Linked DNA regions of Rhodopseudomonas boonkerdii. Each later gene encodes a partner of the first gene's protein in a complex. Links are inferred from orthologs where the notes say so. Each region holds a gene or a part of one and is shown on either strand. Other genes may lie near its edges.

The links.
Region 2: the proteins of tig (region 1) and rpsG are in contact, whole or in part, in a crystal structure (PDB 3GTY), measured with the Thermotoga maritima proteins. The link is inferred for Rhodopseudomonas boonkerdii from one-to-one orthologs. Residues at the interface, in WP_004081061.1 of Thermotoga maritima: Glu122, Val124, Val129, Leu130, Tyr133, Glu188, Gly259, Ile262, Tyr263, Glu266, Ser270, Glu273, Gln274, Glu277, Arg308, Gln311, Ile312, Ser315, Tyr316, Glu325, Arg329, Arg336, Leu363, Phe366, Trp367, Arg373, Leu377, Arg381, Leu384, Glu387; in WP_004081843.1 of Thermotoga maritima: Lys34, Lys52, Lys55, Glu59, Arg62, Gln63, Glu66, Asn67, Lys69, Val71, Arg95, Ala109, Lys110, Lys111, Gly112, Arg113, Pro114, Glu117, Glu121, Ile124, Ala125, Tyr127, Asn128, Asn129, Thr130, Gly131, Lys135, Asp139, Arg142, Met143.

What each region holds. Positions count from the first base shown.
Region 1 is NZ_CP036537.1:2,749,287-2,754,551, forward strand. What follows is about bases 2,305-5,265. They hold tig (trigger factor), read left to right. Parts: upstream 2,305-3,087; coding sequence 3,088-4,443; downstream 4,444-5,265. Other genes in these bases: E0H22_RS12750 (multicopper oxidase family protein), read right to left, coding at 2,305-2,680; E0H22_RS12765 (ATP-dependent Clp protease proteolytic subunit), read left to right, coding at 4,846-5,265. Outside these bases: E0H22_RS12745 (NAD(P)H-hydrate dehydratase), read left to right, coding at 1-1,361; more of E0H22_RS12750, read right to left, coding at 1,364-2,304. UniProt on the Bacillus subtilis protein: Involved in protein export. Acts as a chaperone by maintaining the newly synthesized protein in an open conformation. Functions as a peptidyl-prolyl cis-trans isomerase.
Region 2 is NZ_CP036537.1:3,676,715-3,687,151, reverse strand. What follows is about bases 3,086-5,959. They hold rpsG (30S ribosomal protein S7), read left to right. Parts: upstream 3,086-4,224; coding sequence 4,225-4,695; downstream 4,696-5,959. Other genes in these bases: fusA (elongation factor G), read left to right, coding at 4,730-5,959; rpsL (30S ribosomal protein S12), read left to right, coding at 3,839-4,210; E0H22_RS16955 (RidA family protein), read left to right, coding at 3,086-3,159. Also shown: E0H22_RS16965 (ABC transporter ATP-binding protein), read left to right, coding at 1-1,900; E0H22_RS16960 (TetR/AcrR family transcriptional regulator), read right to left, coding at 2,052-2,624; more of E0H22_RS16955, read left to right, coding at 2,770-3,085; more of fusA, read left to right, coding at 5,960-6,802; tuf (elongation factor Tu), read left to right, coding at 6,842-8,032; rpsJ (30S ribosomal protein S10), read left to right, coding at 8,119-8,427; rplC (50S ribosomal protein L3), read left to right, coding at 8,480-9,202; rplD (50S ribosomal protein L4), read left to right, coding at 9,204-9,824; E0H22_RS16915 (50S ribosomal protein L23), read left to right, coding at 9,821-10,123; rplB (50S ribosomal protein L2), read left to right, coding at 10,136-10,437.

The DNA.
Region 1 (5,265 bases):
CGATCCTGGTGGTTGCCGGTCGCGGCAACAATGGCGGCGACGGGTTTGTCGCGGCGGCGGAGCTGGCGGCGCAGGGACGGGACGTGTCGGTGGTCCTGCTCTGCGATCGCGCGACGTTGAAGGGCGACGCTGCGCTCGCGGCGAAAGGGTGGAAAGGCGAGGTGCTGCCCTGCGATCCCTCGCTGATCGGATCACCCGCGCTGATTATCGATGCGCTGTTCGGCGCCGGGCTCGATCGTCCGGTGAAGGGCGATCCCAAGATCATGATCGATGCGATCAATGCGTCGGGTGTCCCCGTGCTGGCGGTCGATCTGCCGAGCGGGATCAACGGCAATTCCGGCGCTGTCATGGGTGCCGCCGTTCTGGCGACCGAGACCGTGACCTTTTTCCGTCCGAAGCCCGGTCACCTGCTGCTGCCCGGTCGCAGCTATTGCGGCAAGCTGCGGGTGATCGACATCGGCATCGACGACGGTGTTCTCGACCGGATCGGGCCGAAGGCGGCCGAAAACAACCCGGACCTCTGGGAGAGCGCGTTTCCGTTGCCGCGCGTCGACGGACACAAGTTCACCAAGGGGCACGCGGTGGTCGTCTCCGGCGACATCGCCGCGACGGGCGCAGCGCGGCTCTCCGCGCGGGCGGCGCTGCGGGGCGGAGCAGGGCTCGTTACGGTGGCGTCGCCACGCGATGCGCTGGCCGTCAATGCGGCGGCGCTGACCGCGGTCATGGTGCGGCCGGTCGATACGGCGGAGGAGTTCGCTCCCCTGATCAGGGGGAAGGTGAATGCCTGCATTATCGGACCGGGCGCGGGGATTGGCGCGAAGACGCGTGGCCTCGTTGCGGCAGGTCTGGCGGCCAAACGACGGCTGGTGCTCGACGCGGATGCGCTGACCAGTTTTGCCGATGCGCCGGATCGGCTGTTCGACATGATCAAGGCTGAGCCTGAATCTGAGGTCGTTCTGACGCCGCATGAAGGCGAATTCTCGAGAATATTCAGCTCCTTGAATGAAGAACCTGAGATTCAATCGAAGCTTGAACGTGTAACGCTCGCGGCCAATCGATCAGGTGCGGTGGTCGTCCTGAAAGGGGCGGATACGGTGGTCTCGTCCCCCGATGGCCGTGCCGCCATCGCCTCCAATGCACCGCCATGGTTGGCGACGGCCGGTTCCGGGGACGTCCTGGCGGGGCTGATCGGCGCGTTTCTGGCGCAGGGCGTGCCGGCCTTCGAGGCGGCCTGCATCGGCGTCTGGATGCATGGCGAGGCCGGCAGCGAGGCCGGGCCGGGGCTGATCGCGGAAGATCTGCCGGAGGTGATGCCGGCGGTGTTCCGGCGGCTTTATGACCGGCTTGGGATTCCCTACTGAGCTCAGCCGACCTCGTACCAGCGTACAAGGCGCGGAGCCGCCCATTCGGCGACGAAGGATTCGATCAACCAGCGGCCGGGATTGCGGGCGGTGAAGGCGATGCGCTGGGTCTGGCCGGGGTCGAGGGCCAGCGTGTCGAGCCAGAACGGTTTCCAGCCATCGTCGAGCCTGTCGAGCAGCCGGAAGTGGTGGCCGTGCATCTGCAGGATGACGGGACCAGCCGCCTTGTTAGCCAGAGTGAGAACCACCGGGCGTCCGGACCTGGCCTTGAAGGCCGGTGCCGTGGATGGGCCGAGGTCGAGCGGCCTGAGCCAACCGGTATCGGATGTGCCGATGGCAAGGTCGGCGCGCGTCGCGCTCTTGAGGTCGATCTGGGCCGGCAGGTCGTTGGCCGGCAGCGCGGGAGCGGCTGCGAGCGGCGCGGCGCGCAGCGGCGGATCCTTCAGCGTCACCAGCTGGCCGATGCGGCGGATGTCCTTGCCGTCGTGGAGTAGGATCGCCGTGACGGTTCCGGCGGCTTTGACGGTGTCGAGGAAGACATCGATGCGGGTGCCGGGCGCCAGCACGACCTGGTTGTTGCGCGCCGGGAACGGTTCCGCAGGCTGGCCGTCGATGGCCATCACGCGAACGTCCTGGTCTTCAAATTTTATAGCAATGACAGATCGTTGGCAGCCATTGATGAGACGGAGCCTGAGCCGTTCATTGGTCTTGACCGGAATGTCGTGGACCGCCTTGCGGTTGGCCAGAAACATCACCGCCGCGTCCTTGGGATCGACGCCCGGCGCCAGCAGCTTGCCGTCCGGCGCGATGCGGAAATCCTCGATCAGCAGCACTTCGTCGCGATCGACCTCGAGCGGATCTGTCTCCTGCACCACCATGCTGCGGACTTGCGACGGCAATGGCGCCCCGTCACCCAGCAGCCGCATATCCACATAGGACGTGCCGGCGCTGCGCATCGTCAGCTTGAACGCATCCCGGGCGCCGGTGCCGATCGGCTTGCGGTCAAGCAGCGGCGCGATGCCCGAAACGGCATTGATGCCGCGGCAGTTGAGCACAATGGGGCCGGGGAGCTGATTGACGATCTGAACGTCGATCTCGTCGCCGCGATTGAACCGCAAGGGTCCCTTCTGGGCGCTGTGCAGGGTTCCTGCCTCGGAGCTGGTTCCGGGACGAACGATCAGCGGGCCGGATTTCGCCTGCAATTCCAGAGCGGTAACTGCCTGGGCGAAAGTCGTTTGCGGCAGCAGCGGGGCGAGCAGGGCGCTGCCGGCGCCTGCCAGCAAGGTGCGACGGGTGAGGGCAAGAGGGCTGTTCGTCATGCGGAAATTCCGACCATTTCCCGGCGCGAAAGTCCAGTTGCGGCCGGTGCGGCAAGTGGCCTCCCGCCGGCCCATTTTTTTGCTGCGAATTGTCGTCTGCGTGTTATAAGCCCGCCGCTCGCGACATCGCGGCCGGACATGATGTTTTCTGCGGGCATGGCGGAATTGGTAGACGCGCTGGATTTAGGTTCCAGTGACGAAAGTTGTGGGGGTTCGAGTCCCTCTGCCCGCACCAACAAGCGCAAACGGCGTTTGACCATGATGATTTCCGGATTCGCATCCGCGAGGGGTTTGCCTCCGCGAAGGCGGATCGGCACTACCATCGGCGCAGGCTTTCCGGTCGCGCGTCGGACCAATTTGACACTGTTCGGCCGATGGCCGGACGAAGCGGGAAGAAGATTGACGCCATGCAGGTGAATGAGACCGTCTCCGACGGATTGAAGCGCGAATTCCAGATCAGCGTTCCGGCTGCCGACATCGAAGCCAAGGTCGATGCGCGCCTCGAGGACCTGAAGGGCAAGGTCAAGCTCAACGGCTTCCGTCCGGGCAAGGTTCCGGCCGGCCATCTGAAGCGCCTCTATGGCCGCTCGGTTGCCGCCGAGACCGTGGACGAACTGATCCGCACCACCAACACCCAGATCTTCACCGAGCGTAATCTCAAGCTCGCCACCGAGCCGAAGATCACCATGCCGACCGAAGAGAAGGAAGTGGAAGACATCCTCTCCGGCAAGGCCGACCTGAAATACTCGGTGGCCGTCGAGATCGTGCCGCCGATCGAGCTCGCCGACTTCAAGAGCTTCGAAGTCGAGAAGCCGGTCGCTGAGGTCAGCGATGCCGACGTGGACGAGTCGATCAAGCGCGTCGCCGACGCCAATCGCTCGTTTAACGAAAAGGCTGACGGCGCGAAGGCCGAGTCCGGCGACCGCGTGGTCGTGAACTTCAAGGGCACCATCGACGGAACCGCTTTCGAAGGCGGCACCGGCGAGGACATTCCGGTCCAGATCGGCTCCAACACCTTCATTCCCGGCTTCGAGGATCAGCTGATCGGAATCGCCAAGGGCGAGACCCGGACGCTCAAGGTGACGTTCCCGACCAATTACGCCAGCGAGACGCTAGCCGGTAAGGCTGCGGAATTCGAAACCACCGCTACCAAGGTGGAAGCGCCCGTCGATACCGTGATCGACGACGAGTTCGCCAAGTCGCTTGGCCTCGAATCGCTCGACAAGCTGAAGGAAGCTGCGCGCGAGCGTCTGGTTGCCGAATTCGCCGGCGCGACCCGCCAGCGCGTAAAGCGTCATCTGCTCGATCGTCTCGACGAGACCCACAAGTTCGATGCTCCGCCGTCGCTGATCGACGAGGAGTTCAAGCTGATGTGGAATTCGATCCAGCAGGAGATGGCGTCCTCGGGCAAGACTTTTGCCGACGAGAACACGACGGAAGAAGCTGCCCAGGAAGAGTATCGCAAGATCGCCGACCGCCGCGTGCGTCTCGGTCTCGTGCTCTCCGAGATCGGCGAGAAGAACAAGATTTCCGTTACCGATGACGAAATCAGCCGCGCCGTGATCGAGCGTGCCCGCTCCATGCCGGGCCGCGAGAAGGAAGTCTGGGACTTCTACCGCAACAACCCGCAGGCGCTCGCTCAGCTGCGCGCACCGATCTACGAGGACAAGGTCGTCGACTTCATCCTCGAACTCGCCAAGGTCACCGAGAAGAAGGTGTCCAAGGAAGATCTGTACAAGGACGAGGACGAGAAGGCGGCCTGAGCCTTCTCTGTCCCTCATGGTGAGGAGGCGCGACGCGCCGTCTCGAACCATGAGATGTCGGAGCTCCGAGCGTCCGGCCATCCTTCGAGACGCGCGCGGTAGGCGCGCTCCTCAGGATGAGGGCGGGGGGGCTCTTTAGAACCTTCTAATCGGAACGCCGGCTGGTCCCTTCAGCCGGCGTTTTCTCATTAAGGATACCGTCCGAATCAAGCCGCGGCCGTGCTCCATCGCTTTGCGATGGCCGCCAGAATCGGCTTGAACTGAGGGGGAGGGCGACGATCTGGCCTCTGGTCTTGTTGTTGCCCGATTGGCTCATATCTGTGGGCTCTTGTCTGACTTTCCTGCATCACGGGACATTCGCGCATTCCCGCCGCTTGTCTCCTCCGAACCTCTGGGTGCTTCATGCGCGATCCGATCGAAACCTATATGAACCTCGTTCCGATGGTGGTCGAGCAGACCAACCGGGGCGAGCGGGCATACGACATCTTCTCGCGCCTGCTGAAGGAGCGCATCATCTTCGTGACCGGTCCGGTGGAAGACGGCATGTCGACGCTGATCGTCGCGCAGCTGCTGTTCCTGGAAGCGGAAAATCCGAAGAAGGAAATCTCGATGTACATCAATTCGCCGGGTGGCGTGGTGACGTCGGGCCTGGCGATTTATGATACGATGCAGTTCATCCGCCCGCCGGTCTCCACGCTGTGCACCGGTCAGGCTGCGTCGATGGGGTCGCTGCTGCTGGCCGCCGGCGAGAAGGACATGCGCTTCGCGCTGCCCAACGCCCGCGTCATGGTTCACCAGCCTTCAGGCGGTTTCCAGGGCCAG
Region 2 (10,437 bases), 930 kb from region 1 along the record:
TACTGACAAGGGCGCCAAGGCCAGGCCCGTCGATGACGACGAGGATGAAGACGAGGACGATGATGATGACGACGAGGAGCTCGTCGTCTTCACCGCGCGCGAGGCCGCGGGCGCCTTCGGCACGGTCTACGCGTTTACACGGCCGTTTCTCGCCAACCGGCGCAAGATGCTGGCCTTCGTTGGCTTCGGCGTTCTCGTCGAGACGTTGTTCAACGTCATCATGCCGCTCAGCCTCAAATTCCTCATCGACGATGCGCTCGGCGAGGAAGATTTCGAGGCGCTGATCAAAATCCTCTCGGTCCTGGCCGTGGCCGGCGTCGTCACGTCGATCGTGGCGATCTGGTACGAGCGCTGGGATGCGCGGCTCGCGGCCTCGATCATCGCGAGCGCGCGCGAGCGTCTGTTTGGCCATGTGCAGGAACTGCCATCGGCTTATTTTGCGCGGACCAAGCGCGGCGAAACGCTGTCGCGCTTCTCCGTCGACATGGCGTCCTATGAGACCTGCATCAAGACATTTGCCAACAGCGCGTTGTTGCCGTTCCTGGAACTGATCGCCGGCATCCTGCTGATGATCTATCTGAACTGGCAGCTCGCAATGGTCGCGCTGCTGATCTTTCCGATCACGCTGATCGGCCCCCGCATTCTCACGCCAAAGGCGGTGCAGGCCAATTACGAGCAGAAGCAGAGCGAAGCGTCGATCCTGGGCACCATCCAGGAAAACATCGCCGCGCAGGCGGTGATCAAGGCCTTCAGCCTGCAGCGCCGCACCATGGGCTGGTTCCGGCTGCGCAACGACGATACCAGCAAGAAGATCGCAGCGGCGACCTTTCTCTCCACCATGGTGGAGCGCTCGGTCACCGTCTCCGTGCTGCTGTTGCATCTCGTGGTGCTGGCGATCGGCGCCTATCTCGCCACCAAGGGGCAGATCACCGTCGGCACCTTCGTCACATTCGAGAGCGCGTTCTGGGAGGTGTCCTACAACATCGCCCATGTGATGCACTTCATCCCGGTCTCGATCCAGACCGCGGCTGCGGTGCGTCATATGAACGAGATGCTGGACGAGCCGACCCGAGGCGCGGACAAGCCGAATGCGCCGGAGCTGCCCCGTGTCGTGCACGACATCGCTTTCGACCGCGTCACCTTCCAGTACGAGAACAGCCGCGCGCCGGTGCTCGACAATCTCAGCCTGAAGCTTGATGTCGGCAAGAAGATCGCCATCGTCGGCCCGTCCGGCTCGGGCAAGAGCACGCTGCTGAATCTGATTCTGCGGCTCTATATGCCCGACGAGGGCAAGGTGACCATCGACGGCGTCGACATCCGCAAGGTGACGCGCGAGTCCCTGCGCAGCCACATGGCCGTCGTGTTCCAGGAGAACATGCTGTTCAACATGTCGATCCGCGAGAACATCCGGCTCGGCAAGGAGGGCGCTACGGACGAGGAGGTGGTAGAGGCGGCCAAGAAGGCCGAAATCCATCGCTACATCATGACGCTGCCGGACAAGTACGACACCCAGGTCGGCGAGCGCGGCGACACGCTGTCCGGTGGCCAGCGCCAGCGCATCGCTATCGCGCGAGCCATCGTGCGCAATCCGTCGGTGCTGCTGCTCGACGAGGCGACATCGGCGCTCGACCAGACGACGGAAGCGGCATTGAACGCCACTCTGTTCAAGCTCGCCGAAGGCCGCACCATGATCTCCTCGACCCACCGGCTGACCTCGGTCGTCGATATGGACGAGATCATCGTCATCAGCGGGGGCAGGGTGATCGAGCGCGGCTCGCATGCCCAGCTGCTGGCGCTCGGCGGCACCTATCGCGAGCTGTGGGACAATCAGGGGCGTCACACCGCCGACGAGCATGAGGATGAAGACGACGACGAGGAGGATGAAGACGACGAGGAATAGTCGGCGTCTTCTCGTTTTGTCGTCGCCCGGCTTGACCGGGCGATCCAGTAAATACTGGCTTTAGTAATCAAGCTGTGCCGATTGCGTTGACTGGATCCCCGCTCCGCGTGCGCCTTCGGCGTGCTGGGCGGGGATGACAGACGGGGCTGTATCAGCTCTCCGTCCGCAACAATCCCGACGCCAATTCCCGGAACGCCGTTACCGCCTTCGGCAGCACCGCGGCGGGCTCTTTCGCCGCCGCTACCCACAGCGCGGCGTTCAGCGCGGCGCCATTGATCAGCCGAGCCGCGGCCTCCGCATCCACGTCCTTCACGACACCATCCGCGATCAGCTGCTCGATCGCCTGCGTCGTCGTGCGCAGGCACGCCGTCTGGTTAGGCCATTGCGAGGGATCGCCGAGCACTGCGGGGCCGTCCAGCAGCATGATGCGCTGGATTTCCGGCTCGAGCGCCATCTCGATATAGGCGATCCCTTCGGTGAGGAATGCGAGCCAGGGCGTTGCCGCCTGACTTGACGTCTCCCGCATCCGCGCCAGCATCTCGGCATCGATCTGGTCGATGACCGCCTGCAGAAGTCCCTTTTTGTCACCAAAGTTGTGATAGAGCGCGCCGCGCGTCAGGCCGGCGTCCCTGGTGAGGTCGTCCATCGAGGCTGCCGCATAGCCTTTGATCGCGAAGGCCTTGCGGGCGGCCTGGATCAGCTTGCCCCGGGTTTCCTCCACCATTTGCGCGCGCTTGCCCGTCGACACGGATGTTCTCCAAATTACATACGTCGCGTATGTCATATTGACATACGGGCCGTATGCTTTCAGATATTCTCATACGGCGCGTATATCAACTCAAGCGCCGATTGGGAACCGGAGAGACATCATGACCAAACGCGATGCAATTTTCCCCGCCGGCCGGCAGGCCCTTTACGAGATCAACCGCTATTCCGCAGCGATCCGCTCCGGGGATCTTCTTTTCGTCTCCGGCCAGGTCGGGAGCAGGGCGGACGGCTCCCCGGAACCGGATTTCGCCAAGCAGGTCCAGTTGGCCTTCGATAACCTCGGGAACGTTCTGAAGGCGGCTGGAGCCGGTTTGGACGACATCGTCGACGTCACGACCTTCCATACCGATCCGGAGGCCCAGTTCGGGACGGTGAACGCCATCCGTGCGGAGATCTTCCCGGACCACCCTTATCCGAACTGGACGGCGGTGGGCGTGAACTGGCTCGCGGGTTTCGATTTCGAGATCAAGGTCATTGCCCGCATGCCTTAACGACTCGGCAATACCCTGAACGGCGATTCTCCCGATTCTGGCCGCCTGATACCCTAGAATCGGGAGCAGTGGGCCGGAATCGCCCGTGTGACGGTCCCGGATTCTCATCAGACTTCCATCCAGGCGTCATCAAACTGCAGTTTCCGACATCGCGAACTGCGTGGTGGATGGCGTTGAATTCTTGCGGATTCCTCGTGTTTTCTAGGGGCTTCGCATGCTAAAAACCCTGCGCCACAAGCGTATTTTGCACGCGGATAGGTGTTGACTTGCCTATCCCCTGCGGATACAACCCGGCCACTTAACGACAGGCGGTGAGCTTCGCCAGTGTCGGTACGGATCACCCGGAGAGCCTTCTCGGTCGCTTCGGGCACCAACCTCGACCCAGACGCTCAGACGCTGTCGCTAAAATCTAGGCAATGCCGATACGACGTTTGGTCTCTTGAGATCATCTCGAGAGATCGAATTCAGTGCATGATCTCGATATCGACCGAGGGCGACAGCCTGACGTCACCATCGTGGTCCTCTGCGGCGTTAGCGCTTTCCATTCAGCGATGAATGGTTGGCGTTATTTCGTTTTGCGTGAAGTTCTTTCGCGTGATGCGAGACCGATGGAGCGGGAAGCTCCGAACAATTTTTGCGAAGCCATGAGGCTTCGCGCGAATAGAGGGTGAAGGCTGACATGCCGACGATCAACCAGCTGATCGCAAATCCGCGGGTCATTCAGAAGGCGCGCAAGAAGGTGCCGGCGCTGCAGCAGTCGCCGCAGAAGCGCGGCGTTTGCACGCGCGTCTACACCACGACCCCGAAGAAGCCGAACTCGGCGCTTCGTAAGGTCGCAAAGGTGCGTCTGACCAATGGCTTCGAAGTCATCGGTTACATCCCGGGTGAAGGTCATAACCTCCAGGAGCACTCGGTGGTCATGATCCGCGGCGGCCGCGTCAAGGACTTGCCGGGCGTTCGCTACCACATTCTCCGCGGCGTGCTGGATACCCAGGGCGTCAAGAACCGTAAGCAGCGTCGTTCGAAGTACGGCGCGAAGCGTCCGAAGTAAGTCGGGGTTTATCGATGTCTCGTCGCCATTCCGCTGAAAAGCGCGTTGTGAACCCGGATCCGAAGTTCGGGAACATCATCGTGACCAAGTTCATGAATTCGATCATGTATGACGGCAAGAAGTCTGCCGCCGAACAGATCGTCTACGGTGCCTTCGATATCATCGAGGCCAAGACCAAGCAGGGGCCGCTCACCGTGTTCGAGCAGGCGCTCGAAAACGTCATGCCGACCATCGAAGTGCGTTCGCGCCGCGTGGGTGGTGCGACCTATCAGGTGCCGGTCGAAGTGCGTAGCGTGCGTCGTCAGGCGCTCGGCATTCGCTGGCTGATCACCGCCGCGCGCGCCCGCAACGAAAAGACCATGACCGAGCGTCTCTCTGCAGAGCTGCTCGACGCCTCCAACAACCGCGGCAACGCCGTGAAGAAGCGTGAAGACGTGCACAAGATGGCGGAAGCCAACCGCGCGTTCTCGCACTATCGCTGGTAACGGCGTCTCGAACGGACAGCTGAAGGACACGCACATGCCCCGCCAAAATGCCATCGAGGACTACCGTAATTTCGGTATCATGGCGCACATCGACGCTGGCAAGACCACGACGACCGAGCGCATCCTCTATTACACCGGCAAGAGCCACAAGATCGGCGAAGTGCACGAAGGTGCCGCGACGATGGACTGGATGGAGCAGGAGCAGGAGCGTGGCATCACGATCACCTCGGCTGCGACCACCGCCTATTGGAACGGCAAGCGCCTGAATATCATCGACACCCCCGGCCACGTCGACTTCACCATCGAAGTCGAGCGTTCGCTGCGCGTGCTCGACGGCGCCGTGTGCGTTCTCGACTCCAACCAGGGCGTCGAGCCGCAGACCGAAACCGTCTGGCGCCAGGGCGACAAGTACAAGGTTCCGCGGATCGTCTTCGCCAACAAGATGGATAAGACCGGCGCTGACTTCTACAAGTGCCTGCAGGACATCATTGATCGTCTCGGTGCGAAGCCGGTTGCGATCCAGCTGCCGATCGGCGCCGAGAACAACTTCAAGGGCCTCGTCGATCTCGTCACCATGAAGGGCATCGTCTGGAACGATGAATCCCTCGGTGCGAAGTTCGACTATGTCGATATTCCGGAAGACATGGTCGAGAAGGCCAAGGAATATCGCGAGAAGATGCTGGAAGCCGCCGTCGAGCTCGATGACGACGCCATGGCAGCTTACCTCGACGGCAACGAGCCGGATGAAGCGACGCTCAAGCGTCTGCTCCGCAAGGCCGTGCTGACCGGCGCTTTCTATCCCGTGCTCTGCGGCTCGGCCTTCAAGAACAAGGGCGTACAGCCGCTGCTCGACGCCGTCGTCGATTATCTGCCGTCGCCGCTCGACGTTCCGGCCATCAAGGGCCAGGACGAAGATGGCAACGAGGTCGTCCGCAAGGCTGACGACAAGGAGCCGCTGGCTCTGCTCGCGTTCAAGATCATGGACGACCCGTTCGTCGGCACCATCACCTTCTGCCGCATCTATTCGGGTGTTCTGCAGTCGGGCACCGGCGTCGTGAACTCGACCCGTGAGAAGAAAGAGCGTATCGGCCGCATGCTGCTGATGCATGCGAACAACCGTGAAGACATCAAGGAAGCCTATGCCGGCGACATCGTCGCGCTGGCCGGCCTCAAGGAAGCCCGTACCGGTGACACGCTGTGCGATCCGGAAAACCCGGTCATCCTCGAGCGCATGGAATTTCCGGAGCCGGTGATCGAAATCGCCATCGAGCCGAAGTCGAAGGCCGACCAGGAAAAGCTGGGCGTGGCTCTCGCCAAGCTCGCTGCGGAAGATCCGTCGTTCCGCGTGTCGACCGACCACGAGTCCGGCCAGACCATCCTGAAGGGCATGGGCGAACTCCATCTCGACATCAAGGTCGACATCCTGAAGCGTACCTACAAGGTCGATGCCAACATCGGCGCTCCGCAGGTGGCGTTCCGTGAGAAGATCACGAAGCGCGCCGAAGTCGACTACACCCACAAGAAGCAGACCGGTGGTACCGGCCAGTTCGCCCGCGTCAAGTTCGTGGTCGAGCCGGGCGAGCCGGGTTCGGGTTTCGTATTCGAGTCGAAGATCGTCGGTGGTGCGGTTCCGAAGGAATACATCCCGGGCGTCGAAAAGGGCCTCAACAGCGTGATGTCGTCGGGCGTGGTCGCGGGCTTCCCCGTGGTCGACGTTCACGTCCAGCTGGTGGACGGCGCTTACCACGACGTCGACTCGTCGGCGCTGGCGTTCGAAATCGCATCGCGTGCGGCTCTCCGTGACGCTCTGCAGAAGGGCAAGTCCGTTCTGCTCGAGCCGATCATGAAGGTCGAATGCGTGACGCCGGAAGACTACACCGGTTCGGTCATCGGCGATCTGAATTCCCGCCGTGGCCAGATCCAGGGCCAGGACATGCGCGGCAACGCCAACGTCATCAACGCGATGGTGCCGCTCATGAACATGTTCGGTTACGTGAACACGCTGCGCTCCATGAGCCAGGGTCGTGCAACGTTCTCGATGTCATTCGATCACTACGCTGAAGCGCCGGCAAACGTGTCGGCCGAAGTCCAGAAGAAGTTTGCCTGATCGTCGTAGGCGCAAGCTGACGACCCAAAGGAGAGAATCATGGCCAAAGCAAAATTTGAACGTACGAAACCGCACTGCAACATCGGGACGATCGGTCACGTTGACCACGGCAAGACGTCGTTGACGGCAGCGATCACGAAGGTGCTCGCGGAGACGGGCGGTGCGTCGTTCACCGCTTACGACCAGATCGACAAGGCGCCGGAAGAGAAGGCGCGCGGCATCACCATTTCGACGGCGCATGTGGAATACGAGACCGCGAACCGCCACTACGCCCACGTCGACTGCCCCGGCCACGCGGACTATGTGAAGAACATGATCACGGGCGCGGCGCAGATGGACGGCGCGATCCTGGTGGTGTCGGCGGCCGACGGCCCGATGCCGCAGACCCGCGAGCACATCCTGCTGGCCCGCCAGGTCGGCGTGCCGGCGCTGGTGGTGTTCCTGAACAAGTGCGACATGGTCGACGATCCGGAACTGCTCGAGCTCGTGGAAATGGAAGTCCGCGAACTGCTGTCGAAGTACGACTTCCCGGGCGACGACATTCCGATCGTCAAGGGTTCGGCGCTGGCCGCGCTCGAAGACTCGAACAAGGCGCTCGGCCACGACGCGATCCTCGAGCTGATGAAGAACGTCGACGCCTACATCCCGCAGCCGGAGCGTCCGGTGGACCAGCCGTTCCTGATGCCGGTGGAAGACGTGTTCTCGATCTCGGGCCGCGGCACCGTGGTGACCGGCCGTGTCGAACGCGGCATCGTCAAGGTGGGCGAGGAAATCGAGATCGTCGGCCTGAAGGCGACGCAGAAGACCACGGTCACGGGCGTGGAAATGTTCCGCAAGCTGCTCGATCAGGGCCAGGCGGGCGACAACATCGGCGCGCTGCTGCGCGGCACCAAGCGTGAAGACGTGGAGCGCGGCCAGGTGCTGTGCAAGCCGGGTTCGGTGAAGCCGCACACCAAGTTCAAGGCCGAGGCCTACATTCTGACGAAGGAAGAGGGTGGCCGTCACACGCCGTTCTTCACCAACTATCGTCCGCAGTTCTACTTCCGCACCACCGACGTGACCGGTGTGGTGCATCTGCCGGAAGGCACCGAGATGGTGATGCCGGGCGACAACATCGCCATGGAAGTGCACCTGATCGTGCCGATCGCGATGGAAGAGAAGCTGCGCTTCGCCATCCGCGAAGGCGGCCGCACCGTCGGTGCAGGCGTCGTCGCTAGCATCATCGAGTAAGGACGCGAACAGGACGTGGTGAGTAGCGGCGATCGCTACTCGCTGCTCGCTACCGACCATTCGCTTTCAGAGAAAGACACACGGCAATGAACGGCCAGAATATCCGCATTCGACTCAAGGCGTTCGACCATCGCATCCTCGATGCGTCGACCCGCGAGATCGTGAGCACTGCGAAGCGCACGGGTGCGCAGGTCCGCGGACCGATCCCGCTGCCCACGCGCATCGAGAAGTTCACGGTCAACCGTTCGCCGCACGTCGACAAGAAGAGCCGCGAACAGTTCGAGATGCGCACCCACAAGCGCCTTCTCGATATCGTCGATCCGACCCCGCAGACCGTCGATGCTTTGATGAAGCTCGACCTGGCCGCCGGTGTCGACGTCGAAATCAAGCTCTAAGATTTTTTAGTCCCGTCCGGTCAAACGGACAGAAAGAACAGGAAGCACGCCGATGCGCTCCGGAGTGATCGCACAGAAGGTCGGAATGACGCGGGTCTTTACAGAGGCCGGCGAGCATATCCCCGTGACCGTTCTGAAGCTTGGCAATTGCCAGGTGCTGGGTCATCGCACCACCGAGAAGAACGGCTATGTCGCTCTGCAGCTCGGTTCGGGCTCGCGTAAGACCGTCTATATGCCCAAGGCCGAGCGCGGCCAGTTCGCCGCTGCCAAGGTCGAACCGAAGCGCAAGGTCGCCGAGTTCCGCGTGTCCGAGGACGCGCTGCTCCCGGTCGGCGCCGAGATCCAGGCCGACCACTTCGTCGCCGGCCAGTTCGTCGACGTCACCGGCACCTCGGTCGGTAAGGGGTTCGCCGGCGGTATGAAGCGCTGGAACTTCGGCGGTTTGCGCGCCACGCACGGCGTGTCGGTGTCGCACCGTTCGATCGGTTCGACCGGTGGCCGTCAGGACCCGGGCAAGACCTTCAAGAACAAGAAGATGCCCGGCCACATGGGTGTCGATCGTATCACCACGCTGAACCTGCGCGTCGTTTCGACCGACGTGGAGCGTGGCCTGATCCTCGTCGAGGGTGCCGTTCCCGGCGCCAAGGGCGGCTGGATCTCGGTGCGCGACGCCGTCAAGAAGGAACTGCCGAAGGACGCGCCGAAGCCCGGCAAGTTCAAGCTGGCCGGTGAGGGCGCTGCTGAAGCACCTGCCGCCGAGCAGGAAGGAGCGTGAGATGAAGCTGAACGTCACCACGCTTGAGGGCAAGGACGCCGGTTCTGTCGAGCTGTCGGAAGCCATTTTCGGCCTCGACGTCCGCGCCGATCTGATCCAGCGCTGCGTCAACTGGCAGCTGGCCAAGCGCCAGGCCGGTACGCACAAGGCCAAGGGCCGCGCCGAAATCGCGCGCACCGGCAAGAAAATGTACAAGCAGAAGGGCACCGGCGGTGCTCGTCACGGCTCGGCCCGCGTGCCGCAGTTCCGTGGCGGTGGCCGCGCCTTCGGTCCGGTCGTGCGCTCGCATGCGTTCGATCTGCCGAAGAAGGTTCGCGCCCTCGCGCTCAAGCATGCCCTGTCGGCCAAGGCCAAGGACGGCTCGCTGATCGTTCTCGATCAGGCCGTGCTGGAAGCCGCCAAGACCAAGGCACTGCTCGGTCACTTCTCAGGCCTCGGCCTGACCAATGCGCTGATCATCGACGGCGCCGAGCTGAACAACGGGTTTGCGATCGCTGCGCGCAACATCCCGAACATCGACGTGCTGCCGATCCAGGGTATCAACGTCTATGACATCCTGCGTCGTCAGAAGCTTGTTCTGACCAAGGCAGCGCTCGATGCGTTGGAGGCGCGCTTCAAATGACGAAGAATATCGATCCGCGCCATTATGACGTGATCGTGGCCCCGGTGATTACCGAAAAGGCGACCACCGCGTCCGAGTTCAACAAGGTCGTGTTCAAGGTCGACGGCAAGGCCACCAAGCCGCAGATCAAGGAAGCCGTCGAAAAGCTGTTCGACGTCAAGGTGAAGAGCGTGAACACGCTGGTGCGCAAGGGCAAGGTCAAGGCCTTCCGCGGCACCTTCGGTTCGCAGTCTGATGTCAAGCGTGCGGTCGTCACCCTCGAAGAGGGCCACCGCATCGACGTCACGACCGGTCTGTAAGGGCAAACGAAGATGGCACTTAAGACATTCAATCCCACGACGCCGGGCCAGCGCCAGCTGGTCATGGTCGATCGTTCGGCCCTCTACAAGGGCAAGCCGGTCAAGACCCTGACCGAAGGCAAGAACTCGAACGGCGGTCGTAACAACACCGGCCGGATCACCGTGCGCTTTCGTGGCGGCGGCCACAAGAAGTCGTATCGTCTGGTCGATTTCAAGCGCACCAAGCTGGACGTTCCGGCGAAGGTCGAGCGTCTGGAATACGATCCGAACCGCACCGCGTTCATCGCGCTGATCAAGTATGAGGACGGCGAGCT